One region of the Bradyrhizobium sp. USDA 4538 genome, then DNA from elsewhere that is predicted to be linked to it. Evidence: predicted binding sites of a transcription regulator. Region 1 holds the regulator's gene; the other holds the start of a gene.
What was found. The regulator LexA, encoded in region 1, represses DNA repair genes until DNA is damaged. The targets are predictions, from matches to a motif close to TGTTCNNNNTGTGTTCNG.
Positions count from the first base shown of each region.

Region 2: the regulator LexA is predicted to act here: its motif matches at 3,195-3,212, upstream of J2R78_RS18875 (helicase-related protein).

Region 1 covers NZ_JALJZE010000001.1:7,715,532-7,722,869, reverse strand. Annotated here, with positions in the region: ZMP/ZTP riboswitch at 7-92, shown strand; gene glyA (serine hydroxymethyltransferase) at 129-1,400, shown strand; gene J2R78_RS35465 (hypothetical protein) at 1,488-1,643, shown strand; gene J2R78_RS35460 (HAD family phosphatase) at 2,097-2,723, shown strand; gene glp (gephyrin-like molybdotransferase Glp) at 2,750-3,961, shown strand; gene lexA (transcriptional repressor LexA) at 4,205-4,909, shown strand; gene J2R78_RS35445 (hypothetical protein) at 5,166-5,594, shown strand; gene J2R78_RS35440 (hypothetical protein) at 5,740-5,967, shown strand; partial or broken gene J2R78_RS35435 (ComEC/Rec2 family competence protein) at 5,964-7,338, opposite strand, start outside.
Region 2 covers NZ_JALJZE010000001.1:4,190,183-4,197,520, reverse strand. Annotated here, with positions in the region: gene J2R78_RS18875 (helicase-related protein) at 1-2,942, opposite strand, end outside; gene J2R78_RS18870 (DUF3108 domain-containing protein) at 3,527-4,357, opposite strand; gene rpmB (50S ribosomal protein L28) at 4,712-5,020, shown strand; gene J2R78_RS18860 (DNA adenine methylase) at 5,302-5,733, shown strand; gene J2R78_RS18855 (hypothetical protein) at 6,549-6,776, shown strand; gene J2R78_RS18850 (ABC transporter substrate-binding protein) at 7,076-7,338, shown strand, end outside.

The sequences.
Region 1 (7,338 bases):
CTCATTCGTCCCTCGCGCGACTGGCGAGCTTACGTGGAATTGACCACGGTGAAGCGCGAAGGGTTCCAACGCCGTTCGCCTGGGCAACCCGTTCAGCTGATGATCCAGCGTCTTAGGGAGCCCGGACCATGCCGTCATTCCGCAATGAACTCCATCTCAACGATTCGGAAGTTGCCCTTGCGCTCGAGGGCGAAGAGCGCCGCCAGCAAGACGGCGTCGAGCTGATTCCGTCGGAGAACTACACCTATCCCGAGGTGCTCGAGCTGCTCGGATCGGTGTTCACCAACAAGTATTCCGAGGGCTATCCGGGACGCCGCTATTACGGCGGCCAGGAATTTACCGACCAGATAGAGAACCTTGCCCGACAGCGCGCTTGCGCGCTGTTTCGCGCCGAACATGCCAACGTTCAGCCTCTGTCCGGGTCGCCAATGAACCAGGCCGTGTATCTCGGCCTGCTGCAGCCCGGCGATACGATCTTGGCGATGGACCTGTCACACGGCGGCCATCTCACCCATGGCGCGCCGGTGTCGCACATGGGGCGGCTCTTCAACTTCGCCCGCTACAAGACGCAGCCGTCAAACGGCGGCGCCATCGATTTCGATGAGCTCCGCGCCATGGCCCGGCACGTCCGTCCGAAGCTGGTGCTGTGCGGCTACAGCTCTTATCCGCGCGATCTGGATTATGCGTCCTTCAAGAGCATTGCCGATGAGGTGGGTGCGCTGACCATGGCCGACGTCAGCCATTACGGCGGCCTGATCGCCGGCAACGCCTTGCGCAATCCGCTCGATGCGGGTTTCGACGTGATGACGACGACATCGCACAAGACGCTTCGCGGGCCGCGCGGCGGCATCGTTCTCTGTCGCCGGGAGTTCGCCGGCAAGATCGACGCGTCGGTGTTTCCGGGACTGCAGGGAGGTCCGCACATGAACGTTGTGGCCGGAACCGCGGTCACGCTGAAGAAGGCATCGACGTCCGATTTTCAGGCCTATGCAAGACTGGTCATGCGCAACGCGAAGGTCCTGGCCGAAGCGTTGATGGAACGCGGCATGACGTTGATCACCGGCGGAACCGACAATCACATGATGGTTGTGGATACGGTGGCCAGCGTCGGCCTGGACGGCGGCGCGGCCGAGAACATTCTCGACGCCGTCGGGATCACCGCAAACAAGCAGATCATTCCCGACGATCCGCGGCCGCCGCTCAGGCCGAGCGGCATCCGCCTCGGGACGCCGGCGGCGACCACGCGCGGCATGGGCGAGCCCGAAATGCGCCTGATCGCCGAACTCACTGCGGAATCCCTCCGGTCGAAGGGAGATGCAGCGGTCGTCAAGCGACTGAGGTCGAACAGCGTCGAGATGTGCCGCGCTTTCCCCGTTCCGGGGATCGCACCGCCCTCATAGGCGGCCGACCCGCATTCCTGTTCCGCATTCGTCGCGTCACTCGGCAGGTCGTGAAGGTTCCCGGGGGAAGGACCGGAACGGAAATTGATGCTGTTCGTTGGACCGCATGATCTCGAAGACGGAGCGTCCAACGCCGTGACCCGGAAAACCTTGCAAGCACGCTCGGAACAGGCGCTCGTCGTCATCATTCTCAGCACCGGTGCGCTGATCGGTTACCTCGGCTTGGCACTGTCCAGGCTGTGAGAGCTACGTCCGGCGGGCACCAAGCCACCGCGGGCGTCAGGCCGCGGCAAGCATCAAGTCGCTTGGTGCGCTGAAAGCTCGTGCGTGCGTGCCACTGAGTTGCCCGACGCGGCAAGCCAAGCCCCGCAGCAAAAATATAGGGTGAAAAGAGCAAGGCTCGGACAGATCATGTCGCGAGAATGCGGATGTTTGACGCACAAGCGACGACACCCGCCGTCGTCCCGGCGAAGGCCGGGAGCCATTACCCCAAATCTCAATTGTTGCGCGACGCTGGGGCCACAGCTTCCTCTCAACAACCCAACCCTGTGGTTATGGGTCCCGGCCTTCGCCGGGACGACGGTGTGCGCGGGAACAGTCTCGCGATGAATGCAACGCCACGCACAATCCACACACCGGTCACTGAAATCGAGGACATTGCCGCCTGCCCGCAATTCTCGTACACGGTTTCACGCAATGACCTCGCAATTCTCTCCCAACTCCGTCGACGTGCTGCTGTTCGATATCGGCCGCGTCGTGCTCGACATCAACTTTGACAAGGTGATGGCGCACTGGGCGCAGCATGCCGGCTGTGCGCCCGCCGAGCTCGCCACGCGCTTTGTCGTCGACGACAGTTTCAAGCATCATGAGATCGGCCGGATCGACGACGCGGCATTCTTCGAGAATCTGCGCCGGACGCTCGGCATCAACATCACGGACGCCCAGTTCCTCGAAGGCTGGAACGCGATCTTCACCGGCGAGATGCCGGGCATCGCCCCGCTGCTCGCGGCGGCCGCCAAGCGGATGCCGCTCTACGCCTTCTCCAACACCAATCCGGCCCATGTCGCGCATTTCTCGGTCACCCATGCCGAGCTGCTCAGCCATTTCCGCAACGTCTTCCTGTCCTCGAGCATCGGCTTCCGCAAACCCGACGCCGAGGCCTACGATCATGTGGTAAAAGCCATCGGCGTGCCGGCGTCGCGGATCCTGTTCTTCGACGACCTGGCCGCCAATATCGAAGGTGCGCGGGCGCGCGGCCTTCATGCTATCCACGTGACGTCGACGGATGACGTGGCAAGGGCTTTGACCGCACTTGGAATTTGAACATTAAGAATTGAGGAGCTCTGAGCGTGGCCCTGATGCCGGTTGCCGATGCCCTGTCCGCCGTCCTCGCCGGCGCCGAACCGCTGCCGGAGGAGATGGTCGCGCTCGATGCCGCCTACCACCGCACGCTTGCGCACGACCTCGCGGCGCTCCGCACCCAGCCGCCGCAGCCGATGTCGGCGATGGACGGCTATGCGGTGCGCGCCGCCGATGCGGCTGATCTAAAGGCCCGGCTCAAGGTGATCGGCGAAGTCGCCGCCGGCCGGCCGTTCGAGCGGACGGTCGGCGCCGGCGAGGCGGTGCGGATCTTCACCGGCGGCGTGATCCCCAATGGCGCCGACGCGGTGATCATCCAGGAGGACACCGCCGTCGACGGCGACCACATCACGATCACGGAGGCCGCCAGCGTCGGGCGGCACATCCGCCCGGCTGGGGTCGACTTCCGTGAGGGCGAGGTGCTGCTCGCCGGCGGCAGCCGCCTGTCCGACCGCGCGCTGTCGCTGGCGGCCGCCATGAACTATCCGGAACTTGCGGTGCGCCGCCGCCCGAAGGTCGCGGTGCTGGCGACCGGCGACGAGCTGGTGATGCCGGGCTCGCAGCCCGGTCCCGGCCAGATCGTCTATTCCAACGGCTACGCGCTGCGAGCGCTGGCGCGCGCCGAAGGCGCCGAGACCGTCGACCTCGGCGTTGCCGCCGACACGGTAGAGGCGACCACGGCGGGCATCCGCCGGGCACGCGAGGCCGGCGCCGATGTCCTCATCACGACAGGCGGCGCCTCGGTCGGCGACCACGATCTCGTCAAGCGGTCGCTGGAAGCCGAGGGCGTCGAGATGGCGTTCTGGCGGATTGCGATGCGGCCCGGCAAGCCGATGATGCATGGCCGGCTCGGCGCGATGCGGGTGATCGGTCTGCCCGGCAATCCGGTGTCGTCCTATGTCTGCGCCTTCCTGTTCCTGGTGCCGTTGATTCGGGCGCTGAGCGGCCGGAAAGTGATTCATCATCGCCGCGCGAGCGCCCTGCTCGGCCGCGACCTCGCAGCCAACGACCAGCGCGAGGACTATCTGCGTGCGCGTCTCGAAGCGCGCGAGGACGGCACGCTGATCGCAACGCCGGTGACGCAGCAGGACTCGTCGCTGCTCGGGAATCTCGCTGCGGCACGGGCACTTCTCGTGCGCCCGCCGTTCGCGGCGGCGGCCGTCGAAGGCAGCGAATGCGAGATCCTGACACTGCCCGAATAGGGTTTTCGCGCCCCGCCGATTGTGCGTTGCCCGACACGTTCACCGGAAATTAAGTGGTTGCGGAACACATATCGAACATATAGTGTCCGTTCATGATTTGTTTCGAGTACTGGTGTCTACAATCGGGAAGCCGCGTGGAAGCAGGTGCATCGAGCACATGCTCCTGAGGTCAGGCCCGGCCTGCAGGCCCCACCAGAAGAGTCTCGGAATCGAACGACGCTATCAACCGGGGGAATACTCGAGATGCTCACGCGCAAACAGTACGAACTACTGCGTTTCATCAATGAACGTCTGAAAGAGGCCGGCGTACCGCCCTCCTTCGACGAGATGAAGGATGCGCTCGACCTGCGCTCGAAGTCCGGTATCCACCGCCTGATCACTGCGCTGGAGGAGCGCGGCTTCATCCGCCGCCTGCCGAACCGCGCCCGCGCCATCGAGGTCATCAAGCTGCCCGAACTCTCGGCCGGCGGCGGCAACGGCCGCCGCGGCTTCACGCCCAGCGTCATCGAAGGCACCCTCGGCCGGCGCGCCAGCACGCCGCCGATTGCCGAGGACGACGGCAACCGTCCGGTCGCGGTCCCCGTGATGGGCCGGATCGCCGCCGGTACGCCGATCGAGGCGCTGCAGACCCGCAGCCACACCATCAGCGTGCCGCCCGACATGCTCGGTGCCGGCGAGCACTATGCGCTCGAGGTGCGCGGCGACTCGATGGTCGATGCCGGCATCCTCGACGGCGACATGGCGCTGATCCAGCGCAACGACGTCGCCAATACCGGCGACATCGTGGTGGCGCTGATCGACGAGGAGGAAGCCACCCTGAAGCGCTTCCGCCGCCGCGGCGCATCGATCGCGCTCGAGCCGGCCAACACCGCCTATGAAGTGCGCATCCTGCCGCCGAACCGGGTCCGCATCCAGGGCAAGCTGATCGGCCTTTATCGCAAATACTGAATTGCAAATACTTGCGGCGGCCGGGAACGAGCAACACGTCGGATCGTTCCTTGCATGATAGTGTAGCGTACGGCCTGCCCGATGCGCTCCGATACCTCTCGCGCAGCGTCGCGTGTTTGTGATCGGAGCGATCTCGGACCAGTCGTACAATCGCCCAGAAACGAGCAGACGCTCGTTCGCTATCGTCCACTCTGGTAGAGGCCCTAATGCCTCAAGGAGAGGCACGGGTCGCTACCTCGAAATGAGGAGCCATCCGATGTGTGACTATAGTCTGCACGCCGTGGCATCGCGCCCCGCCATTGTCGGAGAGACGCTGATCACGACGACGTTCCGCGGCACGTCGACCCGCGGCTTTGCTTCGGAGAATGACCCCACTGTCGCGGTCTGCATGCTGCCGGGCACCGAGCTCGCTTTCGCCGAGAACGTTCGCTACGACAGCCGCTGGATCTGGACCAAGACGCTGAACTATCGCGTCGGCGTGTTCAACGAAGTCGAGCCCGACGTGCCTGATCGGCATCATGACGCGGTCGAATTCCCCGACGGCAGCCATGTGCTGGTGACCCAGCTGGTCGAGGGACAGCGCGTTAGCGTGCTGCAATTGCCGGCGCTGCATCCGCCGGTCGAGCAGAAGCCGAAGGTTGTGGAGCGGCGGCCCTCCGCATTCGCAACGCTGTTTTTGGGTTGAGCGCATCGTCGCCGCGGAATGAGCTGTTCGGCGGCGGATGACCTAAGCAATTTCGGGCGACCCCGGACTCCCGCTTCCGGGGCGCAGAAGGAGATTTGCGTCGGCCGGCGCCTTGGCGCATCATCGGGCACGGAGGACGTGCGCGGTGGTCGATAAGGTCACATGGCAAAAGGCTGGACGCGTCACGGAACCGGGCCGCTACATGTTCCGGTTCGGTTGGCTGACGGTAACGGCCGACGACCTGAAAGTCTGGGAGCAATTTCCCGAGGCTTCCTTCACCCTCGTCAAGAAGCCCGACGCCGGCCCCGACTCCGACGAATACCATCTCGGCCTGTTCGAGCTGCCGAGCGGCCCCTCGCCGGACCACGGCTAATCATCGCCCTGCAGATCGGTCTCGGCCGGCGTCGCATCCACCGCAGGCCGCGGCGCGGCGGCGGGCGCGCGCAGCGTCGTTTCGCTCTCGCCGTCGCCGGGAACTGCCGGCGACCACGGCCGGTCGATCCCGCCGGGCTTGACCGCATCGACGGCGTAGCCGTCCCTGATCCTTCGCAGCACCAGCGCGCCGTGGCGGCGCAGCCGCTCGGCATCGATCACCGATGCCGCGCAGCCCTGCGGCGCCGGCCGCGCCGTCACGATCAGGGCTGCGCGCTCGCAGTCGTCCGCCAGCGCCTCCGGCCGGGTCGCCAGCGCGACGAAGACGCCGCCGGGTCCCTGGGTCACGCAGCCGCCGGCATCGCACGAGACGCCCTCGCCGAGCGACGCATCGGTGGCGGTGCGCGCGTCGGCGTCCGCCGCCAGCCACTCCTTGACCAAAAATGCATCCTTGGCGCTGTGCATCAGATGCAGCCACCCGTCACCGCCACGCACCGCGACGTTGCGGCCGTCGCCCGAGATCAGCACGTCCGGCTGCGGCACCCTGAGCGCCCAGACCGAGGCCACCAGCAGCAGCACCGCGCCTGACCAGCGCAGCGGCGTGCGCAGCAGCCCGAGCAGGATGATGCCGGCGCTCGCTGCGATCAGCGGCCCGATGCCGAACGCCGCCATGCGGCCGACCGCGCCCGGGAGTGCGGCGACCCATTGCGTCACCAGGATCATCCAGTCGATGCCAAGACCCATGATCGCCCAGAACAGTCCGTCGAAGCCGACCGGCATGGCGACGAGCCCGAGCAGGCCGGCCGGCATCACGACCGCCGAGACGACAGGCATCGCCGCAAGGTTCGCAAGCAGCCCGTAGGGCGTCACGCGGTGGAAATGGAATGCGGCATAGGGCGTCGTCGCCAGCCCCGCCACCAGCGAGGCCAGCATCAGGCATCGTGAGCTCGCGCCCGCCCCACAGCGCGACGCGCGCGGTCGCCGAATGGTCGGGCGACGCCAGCAGGTTCGGCAGCCCGATCTGCACCAGCGCCACCAGCCCGAGCGTCGCGGCGAACGACATCTGGAAACTGGGATGCACCAGCGCCTCCGGCGCGATCGCGAGCACGATCAGCGCCGCCACCGCCAGCGTCCGGAAGGTGATCGCGCGGCGGTCGACGATCACGGCGAGCAGCACCACGGCGGTCATGAAGAACGACCGTTGCGTCGCGACCTCCGCGCCCGACAGCAACAGATAGAACGCCGCGGCGACCAGCGCGGCCGCCGCGGCCCATTTCTTGATCGGATGCCCCGCCGTCAGCGCCGGAAACAGCGCGAGCAGCGCGCGCACCGCGAAGAACACGACGCCGGCGACCACGGCCATGTGGTAGCC
Region 2 (7,338 bases), 3.5 Mb from region 1:
GGTGCTGCCTCAGCACTCGCGGTCTCCGCGGCCGCCTCAGTGGCGGTCTCGGAGGGCGTCTCTGCAGTGGCTTCCACGGCAGGCGCGGACTCGGATACCGCTTCCGAAGCGGGCGCCTCAGCAGCGGGCTCTTCGGCGACAGCGGCGGGCTCCGCGGCAGCTTCTGCCGCCGGCTCGGGCTTGGTCTCGACGACGACCGGCGTCGCCTCGCTGGACACCACCTCGGCAAAGCCGACATCGGGCAGCAGCGCGGCCGACGGTGCGGGATCGCCCGACACTGGCTGATCCGTGGCGGCCTCCGGCGCTTCGGCCACAACCTCGGCGGTGGCACCAACCGGCGCATCCACGGCGGCCTCAGAGGTCGCCTCGACTGGCGGCGTCTCGGCGGCGACCGTCTCGGTGGTCTCGGCCACGGCCTCCGTGGTCTCGGCTACGGCCTCCGTGGTCTCGGCCGGCGCGGCCTCGACGGGCTTCGGCGGCAGCGGCGGACGGCGGTCCATGCGGTAGCCGAGCGCGCGCAGGATCGAGGCAAAATCCTCGCCCGCGGAGCCGGTCAGCGAGGTCATCGCCTGCGTCACGACAAAGCCGCGGCCGTCGAACGCGCCCGCGGGCTTCTCGCCCGGCGAGGTCTCGCGCCAGGCCAGAGCGGGGCGGATCAGGTCGGCGAGCCGCTCCAGGATGTCGACGCGCACCGCGCGCTCGCCGCACTGGCGATAGCCGAGCACGCGATAGGCATCGCGCGGCAACGCCTTGTCGACCGGGAACGAGGTGCGGCCGCTGGAGGCCAGATGCTGCACATTCGACAGCGCCGCCATGTCGGCATTGCTCTGCTTCTCGGCCCACAGCAGCGAGGCCAGCGAGCGCGCCGCGGGCTTCAAGAGCTGCGGGAAATAGATGTGGTAGGCGCCGAACCGCACGCCGTATTTGCGCAGGGCCGCGCGCGAGGGCTGGTCGAGATCCTTCATCTCGGCCGCGATCTTCGCGCGTTCGAGCACGCCGAGCGCCTCGACCAGCTGGAAGGCGATGCCGCGGGCGATGCCCTGCAGGTCCTCGGCCTTGGACAGTTCGAACAGCGGCCCGAGCAGCTTTTCGATATGCGTCTTGAGCCAGAGATCGAGCCGGGTCTGCACCGCTTCGCGCGAGGCGCCGGTCAGCCGCTCGTCGGAGATGATGCGCAGCCGCGGATGCAGCGCGTCCTCGGCGGACACCAGCTTGGCGACCGCATCGCCGGTCCAGCGGATGGTGCCGTCGGAGGTCAGCACGAACTGCTCGTCGGGGGCGGCGCCCAGTTTCTCGGCACGCGCATCGATCTCGCGCGCCAGCACCTGCTGGGCGGCGGCTTGCAGCGCCTTGGCGTCGCTGCCGGCCTCGGCCGCATCAGGTGCGAAGGTGAAACCATCGAGCCGGCCGATCACGTGGCCTTCCACGATCACTTCACCGGTCTTGCCAATTTCCGTATTCAAAACTGAGTTCTCCCGCAGGCGGCGCATCAATACACTGGTCCGCCTGTCAACGAAACGCTCCGTGAGCCGTTCATGCAGCGCATCGGATAATTTATTTTCGAGCTCGCGCGTGATCCCCTGCCAGTGGTCCGGGTCGTAGAGCCAGTCCGGCCGGTTGGCAACAAAGGTCCAGGTCCTGATCTGCGCGATCCGGCCCGATAGCGTGTCGATATCGCCGTCGGTCCGGTTGGCCTGGTCGACCTGGGCGGCAAACCATGCGTCAGGGATACGCCCCTTTTGCATCAGGAAGCTATACAGCGTGGTCACGAGTTCGGCATGGGCGGCCGGCGACAGCTTTCGGTAGTCCGGAACCTGGCAGGCCTCCCACAGCCGCTCCACCGCGGCCGCCCCATGCGCGAGATTGCGCACCTCGGCGTCGCGCGCGACATGCTCGAGCACGCGCAGGTCCTCGGCCACCGGGGCCCGCGTCAGTGCCTCATGATTGGGCGACAGCGCCAGCGACACCTGCAACGCGCCGAGCGAGGCGAAGTCCAACTTCGCGTTGCGCCATTGCAGCACCTTGACGGCATCGAAGGTGTGGTTCTGCAGCGCGTTGACGAGCTCCGGCTCGAACGGCGCGCAGCGCCCGGTGGTGCCGAAGGTGCCGTTGCGCGTCGCGCGGCCGGCGCGGCCGGCGATCTGCGCGAATTCGGCCGGCGTCAGCCGGCGGAACTGATAGCCGTCATACTTGCGGTCGGAAGCGAAGGCGACGTGATCGACGTCGAGATTGAGCCCCATGCCGACCGCGTCGGTGGCGACGAGATAATCGACGTCGCCGTTCTGGAACATCGCGACCTGCGCATTGCGCGTGCGTGGCGACAGGGAGCCAAGCACCACGGCCGCGCCGCCATGCTGACGGCGGATCAATTCGGCGATCGCGTAGACTTCGTCGGCGGAGAACGCGACGATCGCCGTTCTGCGCGGCTGCCGCGTGATCTTGCGGTCGCCGGCGAATTCGAGCTGCGACAGCCGCGGCCGCGTAATGATCGAGGCACCCGGCAACAGCCGCTCGATCATCGGCCGCATCGTCGCCGCGCCGAGCAGCAGCGTCTCGTCGCGGCCGCGGCGATTGAGGATGCGATCGGTGAACACATGCCCGCGCTCGAGATCGGCCGCGATCTGGATCTCGTCGACCGCGAGAAACGACACATCGAGATCACGCGGCATCGCCTCGACGGTCGAGACCCAGAAGCGCGGCGCCTTCGGCTTGATCTTCTCCTCGCCCGTGACCAGCGCGACATTGTCGACGCCGGCACGATCCGCGATCTTGTTGTAGACCTCGCGCGCCAAGAGCCGCAGCGGCAGCCCGATCAGGCCGGACGAATGCGCCAGCATGCGCTCGATGGCCAGATGCGTCTTGCCGGTGTTGGTCGGCCCGAGCACCGCGGTGACGCCTGCACCGGGCACGCGGTCATTTCCGAACGAAGTTGAGAAAACCATATTTTGCAGGTTGTTTCTTTTGGTCGATGCGCCGCTGTTAGCCGTCATTGCGAGCCAACGGGTCGCGCGAATGCGCGCCCGATGACAGGCTCCGCTGAAGCAATCCATTCGGACCGCTTGCCGCGATAGTGGATTGCTTCGTCGCTTCGCTCCTCGCAATGACGCTGAAATCCGGAAACTGATCGATCATCGACACCATCTGCGGCGAAATCTGTCTCACAATGCGACGCTTTCCGCGCCTCCCTTAAGCTCTGGAACGACTCTAGAACGAATCGCGGCCGAATCGCTGACTCCATTCCGGGCTCGAAACGTTCACCGCAACATCTCGGGTAGGCTGACGGCGGCGGCACTAGATCAAGTTTGAGAGGGCTCCACAAGCACAGGATATGCGGACTGAATTCCTTAAGTTCCAGGGGCGTCCGAGTCGAATCAGAAGCGGACAAGAGTCAACTGGATTCCGGTGACGTTCGTTGCATGCCCCGCACGCTGAGTGCCCCGTCATTCCGGGGGGCGCGCAGCGCGAACCCGGAATCTCGAGATTCCGGGTTCGATGCTTCCGCATCGCCCCGGAATGACGGCACGATCTACTGCGTCTTCGCCACGCGCGGCGGCGCGGCTGTGGTGACGAACGAGGTGGCTTCCAGCATGGCCTGGCCGAGCGGGGTCGGGATCGTCATGCGGAACGGCACCAGGAGGCGAGTGCCGGCGATCGGCACGAAGGCGATCTCGATGTTGCGCTGGGCGGCGAGATATTTGATCACGGGCCGATCCGGGATGTAGCCCGAGATCGGCACGAAATAGAGCGCGCAGACCAGCGCCGGGCCGTGATAGCCGCGCTCGGCCTTGACGATCTCGACCCGCTTGAAATCGAGCTTGAGGTCATAGCGCATGCGGCCGTCGAAGATGCCGGCGCCGCTGCGGCAGATATCCGGGCTCATCAATTCGGCATTGCCGGGTGCGCGCAGGAACGAGCCGGTCATCGGATCGAACACGTTCTTCTTCTGCGCATCGGTCACCGGCAGGCGGTCGGGATCGACCGGCGGCTCCGGCTCGATCGCGGATTCCTTGATGCCGCCATTGGCCAGCACCATCCGGATCGTCTCCGACTTCTTCGAGGTGGTGGTGGTCGCGGTATAGGACGAGGCGGCCAGCGCGCCGTTGACGACGCGGCCCTGCGAGGCGCCCGCGCCGGAGCCGCCGGAAAACGCCTTCAAGAGGCCCGCGGTGCCGCCCTGGGCCGAGGCGGAGAAGCTGTCGTCGCCGACTTCGATGGTCCAGCTGCCCTTGCCGACCGGGATACCGGCGAGCGTCGCCTCATACTGGGCGTCGAGCCGCCCCTGCGCGCTCGCACGCTCGGCGCAGAACAGCAGCAATGCGCCCGCGCACAGGCCGAGCAGCCGGCCGAGCGGGGGCAAAATGGCAATGGCGGTGGTCACTTAACCTACCTGACGGTCCTGCTATCGGCGCTCTATCCGTTGTCCATTTCGGCGTTCAATTCGGCCGGACAACAAGGCGCATCTTGTATGGAACCTAGACTTGCAGCCGAATACGCCCTTTATATGGTTGCCATATCCGCCGTTAAGTGGCTGGAAGACCTTATGAACCGGCAATTCCGGTGCCCCGCATGCGGCGATATAATCTTGACGCTCGGGTATTCTCCCCCTATACACCCGCGGTTCCTGGAAAATGGACGCGAATTCAAAACCCCCGCGCGGGCCGTGTGATTGCACGCCCTTCGAGCGGCGGGGATGCAATAAGGATTTTGTAAGATGTCCCGGCGCTGCGAACTGACGGCCAAGGGCCCCCAGACGGGCCACAAGGTGAGCCACTCGAACATCAAGACCAAGCGGCGCTTCCTGCCGAACCTGGCCAACATCACCTTCATCTCCGAAGCGCTCGGCCGCAACGTGCGCCTGCGCGTCTCGACCAACGCGCTGAAGAGCGTCGACCACAATGGCGGCCTCGACGCCTACCTGCTCAAGGCCAAGGCCGACGTGCTCTCGCCCCGCGCCCTCGACCTGAAGCGCGCGATCGAGAAGAAGGTCGGCAAGCCGGCGCCGGTGAAGAAGGCGAGCTGAGCGAAACGCGAGAGCGGAATTCGCGGAGAGTTTTGGAACGGCCGGGTCGATGACCCGGCCGTTTTTGTTTTGGCCGAGCCTCAGTCAAGCGCTTGGCGAGTAGCAACCCGTCTCGAGTTTTGCACCGCGCCATCAACGCTTCGCGCCTCCACCCAAGAAGGTTGTATTGACATCCAACCGGAGATTGCGAGCAGTAGCACAAAGCAGAATCAGGAGGTTAGCTCGCATGGCGAGGGGTAGGCGTGCAACAAGCGCGAGAAGAGATCGACCGGAGGTAGTTGGTGCCAGCCCTAAGGATCTTCCCGTCCTGGGGACCCTTGTCAGCGAGAAGCACGAGCGCATCTCTGAGTACAAGCGACGCAAACCGCGATTGCTACAAAAGAAAGTCGGCCCTACCGAAGTTGAGACCTATCTTTCTTCGGGCTGGACAGTCCGAAGATCCTCCCTACACAGTGCTCCACAACACAAACGGCTTTGTGAAGTACAATCAAAAGATATTCACGTGGAAGGATCAGATCCGGCTGCGAGATGAGGTACGTGCTGCCGCAGAGCGGGGAGCAAAATGCCTCGTTACAAACGCCAACCATCCGAGCATCGCCGAGCTCTATGCTGGTATTGGCACTCCGCACACGCTTGAGCGTCCAAGTGTTATCTCCGGGTCTTCGGGGTCGCGAGGCAGGTATTCAGAGCTAGCTATCACCGTGGGCTACTGACGGACTCGTCGAACGAGCAGCATCGGATCGATTCGCAAAAGTGGGCTTGGAATCCTGCCGTGCATTTCGCCGTTACCTAAGGCGACCAGCAACATGTCCGTCCGCCAACGGCCCGTTTCAACGCGACCCTGCCCAGCCCCGCGAAGAAAATATTCCTCTTCCTCGACGCCCCAACTCGCGAGTACGAGCACCGCGTCCTGCCTCCTCTGAGAGGGGCGCATCGCACGCACACCCCCCTCTCCCGCCGTCTGACAGGTGAATCGGTCCGACCGACGCGCGTACACGACGAGACGCAAGTAGATTCTTCTTTGTGTAATCACGCGTGAAGCAAAACAATCCATCGCAATCGGCATTGAGAGATGGATTGCGTCGTTGCTGCGCTCCTCGCAATGACGGAGCCATCATTGTCATCTGCTGCCAATGACAGCGGTGTCATCGGTTGTCACTGCGTGAATCTATGTTGACGCCTTCTAAGCGAGTGAAGAAACGCTTAACGCCCGCGCCTGACCAACCAAGAATGCCTATAAATAAAGGCAAAAGCGGCTCGTCGCGCCCGTTAATCACAACATCACTGCGCATCATCACGAGCGCATGAGGCGCATGCAAAACGCCACGATCTCTTCCAACTATTAGTGTGCAAACAAGCCGTCCTACACGAATGCGATTCGACGCGGTACGCCGCATCGTCTCGAAGACCGTGAGGGACATCACGGCCAGCACAACTGATTGTGAGGCATGTGCGCCGCACTCTTGGGAAGAAGCCTGGCCGTTCCTATGTCACGTCCAAAGAACGACCCCGATAAAGGAATTGCTCGATGCAAGTTCGCGCAGCCGATCCGCGCGGAAGACTGGTGCCTGCGATTGCAACCGCCGCCGTGGCGGTGCTCGCCACGGCCGCCCTCGTCATCCTCGAATTCAACCCGCCGCGCAATGTGCAGGCCGCGGCCGAGCCCGGCATGATCACCTCCGCCGCCGCGAGCCGCGCAGGCGCCACCGTGCTGCCGACCGATCCGGTGACCACCGGCAGCGTGCGGGTGCGCTGAGGCGCGACTCTCTCATCATCGTCGTCCCGGCCGAGTGCGCAATTGCGCACGGGAGCCGGGACCCATTATCACTAAAGTTTGCCGTTACGCGGAATGTTGCCCCAGCGTCGCTCCAAATAGGCAGTTGGGGTAATGGGTCCCGGCCTTCGCCGGGACGACGCTGGTGGTTACACCGCCCCGCCATCGCACCAGCCGCATTTTCGCATCCCTGCCCCGGCGTCTCGTCGCAAGCCCACCTCGCTCGACCTGCGTAAGCTCTCCCTCGCGAACAAAACAAAAAAGCCACAGGGAGGCTCACGATGATCTGGAAGGCCATTGCGGCAACAGTCGCGCTTGCGCTCGCGACACAGGTTCACGCCGCCGAAAAGAAATATGGCACCGGCGCCAGCGACACCGAGATCAAGCTCGGACAGACCTCGCCATTCTCCGGCGCGGCGTCGGCCTACAGCGTGATCGCGAAGACGCAGGCCGCCTACTTCAGGATGATCAACGACCAGGGTGGCGTGAACGGGCGCAAGATCAACCTGATCACGCTCGACGACGGCTACTCGCCGCCGAAGAC